3 regions of the Nonomuraea sp. B19D2 genome follow, and region 3 is predicted to be linked to each of the others. Evidence: riboswitches for the same ligand, from Rfam matches in the RefSeq annotation. Region 3 holds a riboswitch; each other region holds the start of a gene.
What was found. A riboswitch is a leader RNA that binds a small molecule or an ion and turns the genes downstream of it on or off. The one in region 3 is predicted to bind cyclic di-AMP.
Positions count from the first base shown of each region.

Region 1: another riboswitch for cyclic di-AMP. It lies ahead of ABN273_RS43125 (CHAP domain-containing protein); the one in region 3 lies ahead of ABN273_RS18835 (CHAP domain-containing protein).
Region 2: another riboswitch for cyclic di-AMP. It lies ahead of ABN273_RS22130 (C40 family peptidase); the one in region 3 lies ahead of ABN273_RS18835 (CHAP domain-containing protein).

Region 1 covers NZ_JBEFAK010000036.1:26,544-31,162, forward strand. Annotated here, with positions in the region: gene ABN273_RS43115 (hypothetical protein) at 224-850, shown strand; gene ABN273_RS43120 (hypothetical protein) at 1,434-1,682, shown strand; gene ABN273_RS43125 (CHAP domain-containing protein) at 1,728-2,375, opposite strand; cyclic di-AMP (ydaO/yuaA leader) riboswitch at 2,391-2,535, opposite strand; gene ABN273_RS43130 (BlaI/MecI/CopY family transcriptional regulator) at 2,856-3,251, shown strand; gene ABN273_RS43135 (hypothetical protein) at 3,274-4,083, opposite strand; gene ABN273_RS43140 (class I SAM-dependent methyltransferase) at 4,178-4,619, shown strand, end outside.
Region 2 covers NZ_JBEFAK010000011.1:208,565-213,183, forward strand. Annotated here, with positions in the region: gene serA (phosphoglycerate dehydrogenase) at 1-834, shown strand, start outside; gene ABN273_RS22125 (class I SAM-dependent methyltransferase) at 1,257-2,072, opposite strand; gene ABN273_RS22130 (C40 family peptidase) at 2,183-2,587, opposite strand; cyclic di-AMP (ydaO/yuaA leader) riboswitch at 2,795-2,939, opposite strand; gene ABN273_RS22135 (3-isopropylmalate dehydrogenase) at 3,059-4,105, shown strand; gene ABN273_RS22140 (branched-chain amino acid aminotransferase) at 4,321-4,619, shown strand, end outside.
Region 3 covers NZ_JBEFAK010000009.1:99,159-103,777, forward strand. Annotated here, with positions in the region: gene ABN273_RS18820 (hypothetical protein) at 1-788, opposite strand, end outside; gene ABN273_RS18825 (aldo/keto reductase) at 887-1,708, shown strand; gene ABN273_RS18830 (Gfo/Idh/MocA family protein) at 1,728-2,681, shown strand; cyclic di-AMP (ydaO/yuaA leader) riboswitch at 2,796-2,933, shown strand; gene ABN273_RS18835 (CHAP domain-containing protein) at 2,946-3,617, shown strand; gene ABN273_RS18840 (YoaK family protein) at 3,779-4,474, shown strand; gene ABN273_RS18845 (alpha/beta fold hydrolase) at 4,486-4,619, opposite strand, start outside.

The sequences.
Region 1 (4,619 bases), on a different contig from region 3:
ACCGGTAGCTGATGCGGAAGGAGCATCGACTGGATGCCTCGACTCAGGCAGCCCAATGCCGCCCCGTTCAGCCAACCAGCGCATCTGATGCGCCACAGGTGAGCGCGCCACGACGGGCATCACTTCGACTGAGTCAGGACAGTAGGGCCAGGATGTAACAGCCAAATCGCCTCCAGCGTGGCATCCCTGGCAGATCGTGCCATTGTAGATAACCTCAGCGCTCGTGAACAGTACGAGCGTCGTCACCGAGGCTGCCATCCTCGCCGAAGTCAACAAGGGCGTCGGTGTCGTTATCGCCGTGATCGGGGCGATCATCATCAGCCCCGCCGGATGGCGGGCACTCCTCCAGCCCTCTGCCTCGTGGATGCGGGCGCAGTTCGATCGCATCCGGAAACCTTCGCCGCAACCCCTCAGCCTGAGCGCATCCGGCTCCGGTGAGACGTTCGGCAACACGACGATCATGAACGCGCCCCCACCTCGGCTCACCGACCAGCCAGTCGCCGACCAGGTCGCGATGGTGTACGCCTACCTCCGCAGCGTCGAAGGCCGTCTCAACCAGCTCATGACCTCCCTCGCCGACGAAAAGAGCGCGAGGGACAAACAACTCGCCGAACTGGCGGCAACCCTCCAGGGCCGCTTCGACAAGCTGGAAGATCGCATGATCGAGCAGGAACGCCAGGCAGCCCGTATCGACGCTCGCGGCCTCCCGGTAATCGCCACCGGCATCGTGCTCAGCGGCATCCCCGAATGGCTGGCGGCGCTCCCATTGCGCATCGGCTGGGCCCTTCCGGTCATTGGACTCCTGCTGACGGGCAGAGTGCTGGGATCATTGCGCCCGAACTCCTCATGATGGCTGCAACCCGAGCACGCCGACCCACTGGCTGAAGCAACACGCCGACCGCGGCGACACCTTGATGCTCCACTCGCGGCACGAGGACAACCCAGTCCTGTTCCATGACGACGGCACCCTCACGGAGGTGGGCGCTGACTACATTGGCAAGCTCGACCGGCTCACTGGCGTTCGCTGCCACCGACTCCGGCATGGCCTGGCCCGTGCATACGCCACGGCGGTGGAATCAGCGTTGACCTGGAGTCGGCGCAACTACGCGCGCTTCTTCGGGCAGAGCGCCAGAAGCAGCAGGCAACGCGGGCGCTGCGCCAGGACCGGGGGAACCCGTCCGAGGGGCCGCACAGGTGGCACAGGCGGCTTCACCGGGGGTGGTATCTCCGTTCACGGTGTCTGAGCGCGGGCTGCCTCAAGCGCTCTGCCATCCACTGGCCTTCCACCTCACCACCGGGCAAAGCAAGCGACGCACCGGCCTCCGAACAAGTGATACCGAGAAGGAGCTTGGCTTGCAGGCCATGCTCACCACCGTTGGCCACGACCGAGCAGTCCTCGACAGCGCCATCCGGCGTACCGTGACCTCGCGAGAATGCTTCTGTTCGTGCACGTGCTCGCCCTGCCGCAACGCCATCGCGGTCTGCCGCAACAAACGATCCCGTCCACGGTGCACGGGCGGGCAGGGCTTGTCGCCGGGCTTGACCGGTGGGACGGGCCGTCCGGCTATCTGCTGGTCATGCCCGAACGCCGTCACCGCTTGGCAAGCCGTGGTTCAGCCCTGCTCGTGGCGCTCGGATTTTCACCCCCAGGCAATCGCCCATGCTGGGCGCACAACGCATGATCGGGACGGGGCCCAGTCGGCCCCGTCCCGATCAGTTGCGCTCGTTCAGGCCTTGTACTGCGGGTAGCCGTAGCCCACGACCTGCGACGTGGGCCGGATCCGCTCCTCCACCTTGCCGTTGCCGGTGTTGCCCTCGACCGTGGTGATCGTGCCGTCCCCGTTGTCCTTCTTGACCAGGCCCATGTGGTCAATGCTGTCGACGGTCTTGTCGTCCCAGGAGAAGTAGACGACGGCGCCGGGCTTGGCGACGGTGCCCCACCGGCCGTTGTTCTGGAACCACTTGGCCCAGGTGATGGTGTAGGCGTCCCAGCCCATGGTGGGACGAGCGCCGGCCTTCTCGCCGATCCAGGAGACGAACATCGCGCACCATGGAGCGTTCGCGTACGCCTGGATGTTCCCCCCGTCACGGGCGACGGTTTCCATGGCGCGGGGCGAGGACATGTACCACTGGTGGAACGGCGTGCCGCCACCCGCCGCGTTCTCGGTCACGCCCACTTGGGATTCCGCGATCTTGATTACCGCGTCCGCCGTGACCTGTGCGGGCTTCTGCTGGGCGACCGTGCGGTCGTTCTGGTGGTCCGCAGCAAGGGCGGGGGTGCCGGTGAAGATGGCCCCTGCGGCGACTGCGGCTCCAAGCACCAGCCGGGGACTGTTCGCCGACCCGAAGGCGCGAGAAAGTACGTTCTTGGTCATGCTGGGGTTTGCTGCTCCTTGCTTCCATGCCGCCTACCGGGTTAGCTGACGGGTTCGGGCCTGGAAGTGCCCTACGGAACTGCCTCGCGGGTGTTCCGATTCACCCCAAGAAATTGGGTCCCCGGTTCCGCTCTCTTCGCGGATTCGGCGGCCGCACCCTGCCCTGCGGGCATGCTGCCGTACAGGTGGAGCGCGGTCTCGGCAATCAGGGACGCACCTCCCCGCGTAAAGCAGTTGTGCTGGTGCGGCCCCAGGTCCACCAAATGTAAGAAATATGCATAGAACGGTGCAAATCCGGTTTGACCAGATGTGGCAGAATCCCTTGCCGGGCAGGGGTTTTGAGCGCGATTTTTTACCTTTCCGGTGCAGCGACATGACTGCTGACCACTACGGCCGTCCGTACATGCCTTCTCCTGAGTCGACCAGTCCGACCCGGCAAGTGGCCCAGACCAGGGAAGTCGACCAATAAGAATCACTACGATGGCCGGTAGCATCAACGGCATGATGCGCGGTCTAGGGGAGCTCGAGTCCACCATCATGGAGGTGATGTGGGCCCGGCGACGGCCTGCCTCCGTTCGTGAAGTGCTGGAGGAACTGCAACAGCAGCGCACCATCGCCTACACGACCGTGATGACCGTGATGGACAAGTTGCACGCCAAGGGTTTGCTCAAGCGCAAGCCCGTCGGCCGTGCCTATATTTACGAGCCCATCTCGTCGAAAGAGGCTTACACAGCCGATCTGATGCGGGCCGTGCTGGCAGGTAGCGGCAACCAGGCCGCCACACTCGTGCACTTCCTCGAACGGCTCACCCCGGAGGAGGCGACCGCGCTCCAGGCTGCCCTGCAGGTGTTCCCTTACAAAGGCGGGCCGGCGTGATCGCGGCCGTCGTCCTGGCGCTCTATATAGTGGCCGCCGCGATCTGGTTGCCGAGACTCATGCGAGTAGCCTGGCCGGGCTGTTCGAAGCGTGTGCCGCCATGCTCTCCGACGGCGAGGGCTTGACGGCGGCCGGTGCGCTCCTGGTCGCGGGCGCCACAGTCGTCCGTGTGCTCTCGTGCGGCGCCGTCGTCCTGACCAGGACCGGCATGGAACGACGCGAGCACGCGGAGCTGCTCGCTCTGCTCGGCCGGCGCGACGGCGACCTGGATGCGGTAGTGCTCGACCATGACGAGCGGCTGGCCTACTGCCTGCCGGGCAGGAACGCCCAAACCGTGATCACTACCGGTGCGCTGCGGAGCCTCTCGCCCGAGCAGATCGCCGCCGCACTGGTCGGCCTGGCCACCGGCCGGACGTCCGCCTTCGCGCTCGGCACCGGTGGGGAGACCGCGCTGGTTCGCGTACGTCGTATGCTCCATCCCGCATCTCCGCTCAAGCGGGTAGAACGCCTGGCCGGGGTGCTCAGCGTGGGACTGCTGCTGAGCGGACCGACAGCGGTCGCCCTGGTGCCCGGCGTCAGCTCTTTCCTGGCCCACCACTGTCATTCGCTCCTCACGTTCGATCCCTTCTCGCAGGTATAGGTCGTAGACCTCGGAGAAGAAGTCCGCCCACGTGTCGCCGTCGGGGAGCAGCCGCAGGGCGGGCGGCTCGTACGGGATGACCGCTCGGTAGATGTCGGCCACGCCGGGCGCCCCAGTGATCAGGACCATCAGAGGGCCGATGCCGTGGATCTCGTAGTAGAGGCGGGCGTCCGGGACTTCAAGAGAGCTCATGCGGTATGGATGCCTTGTCGGCTCTACGATTTTGCGAGACATGGTGTATATATCAGATACATAATGCTCATCGGAGAGACCGAACGACACTTCCATGACTGATACGCCACACGGGCCGCAGGAGGAGCTCTACAGCACTCCGCTTCCCTGGGACACCGGCCGCCCGCAACCGGCGTTCCTCGACCTCGCCCACGCCGGCGCCATCCGGGGCCGGGTGCTGGACGTCGGCTGCGGCACCGGGGAGCACGCCCTCATGTGCGCCGCTCGTGGCCTGGACGCCACCGGGATCGATCTCGCCCCCAGAGCGATCGACCGCGCCCGAGACAAGGCGCGCGAACGGGGACTCACAGCGCGCTTCCTCCAGCACGACGTGCTGAGGCTGGCCGAGTTCGGCGAGTTCTTCGACACCGTGCTGGACTCCCTGGTGTTCCACATCTTCGGCGACGACGAACGGCCCCTCTATGTGGAGAGCCTGCGCTCGGTCGTCAGGCCGGGCGGCCGTCTCTTCCTGCTGTGCTTCAGCGATCAGCAGCCCG
Region 2 (4,619 bases), on a different contig from region 3:
GCGGGTCTCGACGTGTTCGCCAAGGAGCCGTGCACCGACAGCCCGCTGTTCGAGCTCGACCAGGTCGTCGTCACGCCGCACCTCGGCGCCTCCACGCACGAGGCCCAGGAGAAGGCCGGCACCCAGGTCGCGCGGAGCGTGAAGCTGGCGCTCGCGGGCGAGTTCGTGCCGGACGCCGTCAACGTCCAGGGCGGCGTGGTGGCCGAGGACGTCAAGCCGGGCCTGCCGCTGGCCGAGAAGCTCGGCCGCGTGTTCACCGCGCTGGCCGGCGAGGTCGCCACCAAGCTCGACGTCGAGGTGCGCGGCGAGATCGCCTCCGAGGACGTGCGGGTGATCGAGCTGGCCGCGCTCAAGGGCGTGTTCACCGACGTGATCGAGGAGCAGGTCACGTACGTCAACGCGCCGCTGCTGGCCAAGGACCGCGGTCTCACCGTGGAGCTGGTGACCAGCTCGGAGAGCCCCGACTGGCGCAACGTGGTGACCGTGCGCGGCCTGCTCGGCGACGGCCGCCAGGTCTCGGTCTCCGGCACGCTCTCCGGCCCCCGCCAGATCACGAAGATCGTCGAGGTCAACGGCTACGAGATGGAGATCGAGCCGACGTCCCACCTGGCGTTCTTCACCTACACCGACCGTCCCGGCATCGTCGGCGTGGTCGGCCGCCTCCTCGGCGAGCACAGCGTCAACATCGCCTCGATGCAGGTGGCCCGCTCCACCAAGGGCGGCAAGGCGCTCATCGCGCTGACCGTCGACTCGGCGATCCCGGCCGACGTGATCGACCAGATCGTGAGCGAGATCGGCGCTGAGAGCGGCCGCTCGGTGGACCTGGAGGACTGACCGCCCTTTCTGGCCCTGAGGCCGCCACCCGGATCGTTCCGGGTGGCGGCCTTTTGCGTCTCAGCATGCGAGATAGTAGGACATCCAACGAGATTGCTGAGGTACTGTTGCAGGAAATGCGCCAGGTGCTCGTACTTATTACCTGCCGCGGCGGGGCCTGTTAGGGCAGGTCGACGACTCGCCGCGGTGAGTGGCGTTGTGTCGGCCAGTAAGTCCCGTTCGCCCGGTCCGTGACCCGGACCCTGCGAGAGCAGGCCCGGTCGGATTCGCGACCGGGGTCCGACGTCCCCCCTGGAACGCTCGCGAAATGAGATGAGTCACATGTACGAGATGTATGCCTGGAACCGTTCGGAAGAGCACGAGGACGAGGCCGCGGAGGCCGTGCAGACCGCCCTGGACCGCCGGGACAACGGCGGGGCTCCTCAGAACTCGAGCCGGTAGAACACCGCCGACCGCTTCACCCCCGGTATCGCCCCGGCGACCCAGGCGGAGATCCGGTGCGGCGGCGACAGGCGGTCGAACCCGTCGATGTCGAACGCGCTCACCGCGCTCACACAGCGCAGCCTCGGATGGATCGACACCAGCTCGCCGGGGCCGTCGATGCCCCAGTGGAGCGTGGCCCTGGCCTTCCGCACGGGCCTGTTGAGCTTCTGTAGCCGGACGCCGAGCCTGCTCATGGCGTCGAAGACGACCTGCCCGCCGGGGAAGCGGTCCACGATCGCCCGCAGCAGTGCCCGGCCGTCGTGCGGGTCGAGGTAGTAGACCAGACCTTCGGCGACGACCAGCGCGGGAGCGCCGTCCGGGACCTGCTCCAGCCACTTCAGGTCGGTGACCGACGAGCCGATCACGCGGTGGCCCGGCCGCTCGGGGAACAGCCGGCCGCGCAGCTCGACGACCTCGGGGTAGTCCACGTCGTACCAGCGGACGGTGGGCGGCGGCGCCAGCCGGTAGAAGCGGGTGTCGAGGCCGCAGCCCAGGTGGAGCACGGTGGCCTCGGGGTGCGTGGCGAGGTACGCGGCGGCCCACCGGTCGATGAAGCGGTCCCTGAGCGCGACGGCGGCGGCCAGGGCGGGGCTCATGCCGGTCTTGCGGAAGTCGAAGTCGATCCGGCCGACCGCTTCGAGGGCCATGTCGTCGCCGAGAATCGGGTGCCGGGATCTCGCGTCGAGCGCGCGTCCGTACAGGGTGGCGAGGAGCGTCGCTTTCTCCTCGGTGAGTTGCACCTTTTCTGGCGCCATGCCACTACGCTAACGCCGCGCGCGGGTCCGCGGCGCCCATCATGCCGCCGCCCCGCGCAGGGGCGACGGCCGATGACGACAGCGCCACGGCCACGCCGCCGGCGTGCCTCCTACACGGTCGCCTTGAGCGTGGCGGGCGCCGGGGCGCTGCGCTGCTCTTTCAGCTCGGCCCAGAGGCGCACACCCTTGGGGTCGGGGCGGATGGCGCCCACGAAGGAGTTCCTGCGCCAGGCGTTCAGGCGCTCCTCCTTGACCACGTCACCCGTGCGCGGCGCGTGGACCATGTGGCCGGGGCGGGAGATCATCCCGACGTGCCCGAGGTTGTGGAAGAAGACCAGATCGCCGGGCTTGAGGTCCTTCCAGGCGATCTTCTTGTCGAACGCGGCGTACTGTTCGCGCGCGGTGCGGGGTAGCTCGATCCCCCCGTGCTGGTACGCCCTGAGCATGAGCCCGGAGCAGTCGTATCCGCTCGGGCTGGCGCCGCCCCACACGTACGGGGTGCCGCGCTTGCTCATGGCGAAATTGAGGGCGATCTTCCAGGCGGGCTTCGGCGCCTGCTGTTGCCGGATGCGTTTGATGTCCGCGCCGGTCAGGGTGGTGGGGTCGGTCAGAGTGGTGGGGTCGTCCTCGGGGGCGGCCTGGGCGGGGGTCGCCTGGGCGGGGGTGGCCAGAATGAGCCCGACGGCGCCCGCCGCCAGGGCAATGGCAATGCGAGACAGGGGTCTGTCCTTCCATACGGCCGGCCGGGTTAGCTGACGGGCTCGGGCCTGGAAGTAGCCCTACGGCATGGGGGTGCCGATTCGCCCCAGGGGGAAAGTGGGTCCCCGGCTCCACGCAACCGCTGCGTGGATTAGGCTCGACGGACTCTAACGAAACGGTCAAAGGATCGCAATAGGGGCAAAACGGACGTCCGGGAAATGAGAACGGATGTCCGATAGATGAGATGGAGTGTTCGTCAGTCGAGACGACGCGGTAAGGTACGGCTCATGGAGTCGCGCAACATCCGTCTGGCAGTCATCCCCGGCGATGGCATCGGCACCGAGGTCGTGGCCGAGGGCCTCAAGGTTCTGGAGGCAGTGGGCACGAAGATCGAGCCCACGCATTATGACCTTGGCGCCGCACGCTATCACCGCACCGGCGAGACCCTGCCCGACGCGGTGCTGGAGGAGCTGCGCGGCTACGACGCGATCCTGCTCGGCGCCGTGGGCGACCCCAGCGTCCCGCCGGGCATCCTCGAGCGCGACCTGCTGCTCAGGCTGCGCTTCGAGTTCGACCACTACGTCAACCTGCGCCCGGTCAAGCTGTTCCCCGGCGTGGAGACCCCGCTGGCCGACACTCCCGCCGAAGACATCGACATGATCGTCGTCCGTGAGGGCACCGAGGGCCTCTACGCGGGCACCGGCGGCGTCATGCGGCGAGGCACGCCGCACGAGATCGCCACCCAGGAGTCGCTCAACACCGCCCACGGCGTCGAGCGCGTCGTGCGCTACGCCTTCGAGAAGGCCAAGTCACGCCCCCGCAAGAAGCTGACGCTCGTCCACAAGACAAACGTGCTCACCTACGCCGGCGACCTGTGGCAGCGCACGGTCAACCGCGTGGCGGAGGAGTTCCCCGAGGTCACGACCGACTACTGCCACATCGACGCGGCCTCGATGTTCTTCGTGAGCCAGCCCGAGAGGTTCGACGTGGTCGTCACCGACAACCTGTTCGGTGACATCATCACCGACCTCGGCGCGGCCATCGCCGGCGGCATCGGCCTGGCGGCCAGCGGCAACATCAACCCCGAGCGGACCGCCCCCAGCATGTTCGAGCCGGTGCACGGCAGCGCGCCCGACATCGCCGGTCAGGGCAAGGCCGACCCGACCGCGACCATCCTGTCCGTCGCCATGCTCCTCGACCACCTCGGGCTGCACGCCGAGGCGGCCAAGGTCGAGCAGGCGGTCGCCGACGACATCCTCGAGCGGCTGACCGGCTGGGCCGGCCGCACCACTCACGAGATCGGTGACGACATCACCGCGCGAGTATCCGGCTAGGGACCGCCTAGCCCCGCAAGCGCCTGGTGGTCCGCAGAGGACCGCCGGGCGCTTTTTCGCGTCCAAACGGCCTAACCATCCCATCGGCCGCTTGCCATCCCATATAGCGAGACAATAAGAAGTACGGGGCTGCTTGCGAGCAGTGCCACCCGCCACCGCCTATCCGCAGTGTTCTGTAGATTTGGGCAGATTTCGCAGAGAGAAGGACCTCCGTCATGACCATCGCTCAGAAGCTCAGCTTCGACGTGCAGCTATCCGACCACGCTCGCACCGCGGCCGAGCGGGAGCAGGTACTGGCGAACCCCGGTTTCGGGCAGATCTTCACGGATCACATGATCTCGATCGACTACACCGAAGGGCAGGGCTGGCACGACGCCAAGCTCATGCCGTACGGCCCGCTGTCGCTTGACCCGGCCACGTCGGTCTTCCACTATGCGCAGGAGCTGTTCGAGGGGCTCAAGGCGTATCGCCAGGTCAACGGCTCGATCGTGACGTTCCGCCCGTACGCGAACGC
Region 3 (4,619 bases):
TGACCGGCGTCCAGGCCGCGCAGCGTCAGCTCGGCGGGCGCGCCGCCGTCGTGGACCGTGATCCCCGGGCGTTCCCGGATCAGCGCGACGTCAACGGGGTCCTCGCGGCGGTGCGGGTAGTACGCCAGCGGCTCGCGCGCGGCCAGGTCCGTCAGCCAGCGCAGGTAGTGGTCGCGGTGCACCAGGCCGTTCCTGACCAGCGAGGTGCCGAGGACGACCGTGCGCTCCGCGGGCACCTCGGCGCTGGGCGGCTGGGCCCGCAGCCAGGCGAACTGGTGGCGTACCAGATCGATTCCGGCCCGCCGTACCGCGTCCTCCAGGGGTTTGTCGACGGGCAGGGCGGTGAAGACCGACACGTCGCTCAGGCGCAGCCGCAGCGCGGCCGCCAGGCCCAGCGCGGAGCGCAGCCCGGTCGGCTGGGCCCTGGCCCGCAGCAGCGGCCGGTACGGCCCCGCGGCCAGCAGCTCGAGCAGCCGGAGGGTGGCCAGGCCGTCGTCCACGATCACGATGCGGCCGGGACGCGAGGTCAGCCAGCGCAGCTGCACCCTGCCGGAGAAGGCGTCGCCGACGGCCTGCACGCGCCTGGGCATGCGTTCGCGCGGCTCGGCCAGCTCCAGGCCGTCGGGCAGCCCGAGAGACCTCAGCTCCCGGCGCGTGGCCTTCAGCGGCCGCAGGCCCGAGCGCGGCACGACGACCGTCCGGGGGCCCAGCAGCCCCGCGAAGTGGGCCTCGACGGCGCACAGCATCTGGAGCGGGGACTCCACCCAGGCCGACGCCTGTTCGACCACTCCTGCTCCTCCCAGCCGGGTGATGGCCCGTTCACGACCGCTTCAAGCTAGCCCCGCCGCCTTAAGCCCCCAGAAACGCGACGTGAACAATGGACGGTATGAACTCGCTCTTGCTCAACACCGACGGCGTGCACATCCCGCAGCTCGGCTACGGCGTCTGGCAGGTCCCCGCCGAAGAGGCCGCGCAGGCCGTCACGACCGCGCTGAAGGCCGGCTACCGGCACGTCGACACCGCCTCCGCGTACGACAACGAGGAGGGCGTCGGCCAGGCCGTGCGCGAATCGGAGCTGCCGCGCAGGAAGGTCTTCGTCACCACCAAGCTGTGGAACGCCGACCACGGACGCGCCGAGGCGGCCTTCGAGGAGTCCCTGGCCCGGCTCGGCCTCGACTACATCGACCTTTTCCTCATCCACTGGCCGGTGCCGCAGCAGGACAAGTACGTGCAGGCGTGGAAGGCGATGGAAAAGATCTACCGTGACGGGCGGGCCAAGGCCATCGGCACCTCCAACTTCACGATCGCCACCCTGACCCGGCTGATGAACGAGACCGACATCGTCCCGTCGATCAACCAGATCGAGCTCCACCCGTACCTGCAGCAGCGCGAGATGCGCGCCTTCCACGAGGCCAACGGCATCCTCACGGAGGCGTGGAGCCCTCTGGGCCAGGGCCAGGGACTGCTCGACGACCCGGCGCTGGCCGTGCTGTCCGGCAAGTACGGCAAGACGCCCGCGCAGATCGTGCTCCGCTGGCACCTGCAGCTGGGCAACGTCGTCATCCCCAAGTCCGTGACCCCGTCGCGGATCGCCGAGAACATCGGCGTGTTCGACTTCATCCTCGATCCCGAGGACATGGCCGCCATCGGCGCGCTGAACAGGGGCCGGCGCTTCGGCCCCGATCCCGACACGTTCAACATGACGTGATTCGTCTACGATCTCCCACGTGCGGGATTTTGCGTGGGGCATCGCGGCGACAGGCGGTATAGCGCGGACCGTGGGAGCGGCCATCGTGGCCGAGCCCGGAATGCGGGTGGCCGCCGTCGGGTCCAGGGACTTAGGACGGGCGCAGGCGCTGGCCGCCACTTTGGGCGCGGAGTCGGCGTACGGCTCCTATGAGCAGATGTGCGCCGATCCGGCCGTGGACGCCGTCTACGTCGCGACGCCGCACGCCCAGCATCTGCAGGTGGCCGAGGCCGCCATCGCCGCGGGCAAGGCCGTGCTGTGCGAGAAGCCGCTGGCCGCCACCGTGGACGACGCGGAGAAGATGGTGCGGCTGGCCCGTGAGGCAGGCGTGTTCCTCATGGAAGCGATGTGGATGCGCTTCAACCCCCTCATCCAGAAGATCGCGGCCGACGAGCGCTTCGGCGACATCCGCTCCGTGCAAGCCTCCTTCGGCTTTGCCAAGCCTTACGATCCGGTCCACCGGCTGTGGGCGCCGGAGCTGGGCGGCGGGGCCCTGCTCGACCTCGGGATCTACCCGTTCGGCCTGGCTCAGCTGCTCCTCGGCATGCCCTCCGACCTGCGGATCACCGGCTCCCTTGCGCCCAACGGAGTGGACGCGGAGGCCGGTGGGATCTTGCTCTACCCCGGCGGCAGGCGGGCTCTCGTAGAAACCTCGTTGCTCGGGAATTACCCGAACCATGCCTGTGTTGTAGGTACTCAGATGCGGGCGGACATCCAGGCACCGTTCTGGGCGCCGCGGCGGATTTTGCTCTCCGGGCCCTCCATGGAGCCGGAGGAGCATGTGCTCGATCCGGCGGACAACGGATACGCCGGAGAGCTCCGCGAAGTCCGCGCCGCGACGGCCGAAGGCAGGACCGAAAGCTCGGTCATGCCGCTTGATGAGTCCCTTGCCATGATGGGGCTCCTGGCCGCGGCCCGGGGGCAACTCGCCTAGCCGGGTCGTTACAAATTTGTAGCCTCTTGCCTTATGCATTACATTTGAGGCATTCTTGAGGCATTCGTCCGGTTTGTCCGGCAATGTCCGACCATCGCGACACATCACAGGACCGTCCTGTGACCGCTGAATCCGCCTTCGGGCGGAACCGGGGACCCACGTCCTTTGGGGTGAATCGGCACTTCGGTGCCGTAGGGCAGCTTCCACGCCCGAACCCGTCAGCTAACCCGGTAAGCGGCATGGAAGCAAGGAGTAACCGCCTCGATGGCCAAGTTCCGCTTTACCGCTGCCACGAAGACCAACATCGCCCGAGCCGTGCTCGGCGCGACCGTACTGGCCTCCGGGCTCGGCGCCCACATGGGCACGGCCGCCGCCACAGAGCAGCAGCCGGCCACCGCGGCCACGCAAGACGACCACGCCAAGTCCAGGGAGACGAAGGTCAACGTCACCGCCTCCCAGGTCCTGGAGCTCGCCAAGTCCCAGGTCGGCATCTCCGAGAACGCCTACGGCGGCGGCACCAAGTTCCAGAAGTGGTACGCCAACTCGCAGCGCGCCGCGGAGACCATCGCCCGTGACGGCGGCAAGCGCGCCGACTACATCAACGCGCCCTGGTGTGCGATGTTCGTCTCCTGGGTCGGCGAGCAGACCGGCGCCCGCCCGCAGGTCGGCTGGGACGCCTGGACCGTCGCCCACGCCAAGTGGTTCCAGGCCAACCACCGCTTCGGCGATGCCGCCAAGCCCGGCGCCGTCGTGTTCTTCTCCTGGAGCGGGAGCAAGAGCCTCGACGACATCAACCACGTCGGGTTCGTCGAGAAGGACAACGGCGACGGCACCATCTCGACCGTCGAAGGCAACACCGGCAACGGCAAGGTCGAGGAGCGCGTCCGTCCGAAGTCCCAGGTCGTCGGCTACGGCTACCCGGAGTACGCCGGCTGACCCGTTTCACCACACGAGCGCGCGTCCCCTCCGGGGGCGCGCGCTCTTCGCATCCCACCATCCTCCAGGGGAAGGGGGTTGGGGCAGCCACGCGCGAACCTCGCCAAGGAGCCGGCCATGAGACCCAGCCCCCGCCCGGGAGCCGAGATCGCGGGACGCCCGTGAGGGGCGGGCTCCGGTGGGTGGCCGACGGGCTGTTCCCCCGCGGCGGGAACCCGCACGGCGTCCTGCCCGCCCTGCTGATCCTCCTGGCCCTCGTCACCGGCCTCGTGGACGCCATCAGCTTCCTCGGCCTGGGCCGCGTCTTCGTGGCCAACATGACCGGCAACATCGTCTTCCTCGGCTTCGCCCTGGCCGGAGACCAGGAGCTGTCGAAATGGGCCTCCCCCCTGGCCCTCGCGGCCTTCGGGGCGGGCGCCTGGACCGCCGGGCAGGTGACCAGGCGGACGAGCGACGCCCGGCGCGCGTTCGCCGCCGCCACCGCGGCACACGCCCTGCTGGTCGCCGCCGCCCTCACCGTGGCCCTGGTGTCAGGACACCATCACACCGGTGCCAGGGCGGCGCTCATCGGGCTGCTCGCGTACGGCATGGGCCTGCAGAACGCGTCCGTACGCGCGCTGGCGGTCCCCGACCTGGTCACCAACGTCCTCACCACCACCCTCACGGGCCTGGCCGCCGACATCCCGGGCCGGTCGGCCCTGCGCAGGTCCGCGTCCGTCGTGGCGATGTTCCTCGGCGCCCTCACCGGCGCCGCACTCCACCTGCACGTCGGCCCCGCACTCCCGCTGGCCGCCGCCCTGACCCTCCTCGCGGTCGTCGCCGTCGTGGCCCGCAGGCGCACCCGCCGCACGAGCTGAGCCGACGGGGTTCAGGAGAGGAAGAAGTCCGCCAGAGCCCGCGCGACCCCGGCCGGGTCGTTCTCCATCGGGATGTGCCCCGCCCCGGGAATGCGCACGAGTGTGCTGTTCGGGATCTCCGCGACGAAGCGCTCGGCGTACCGGA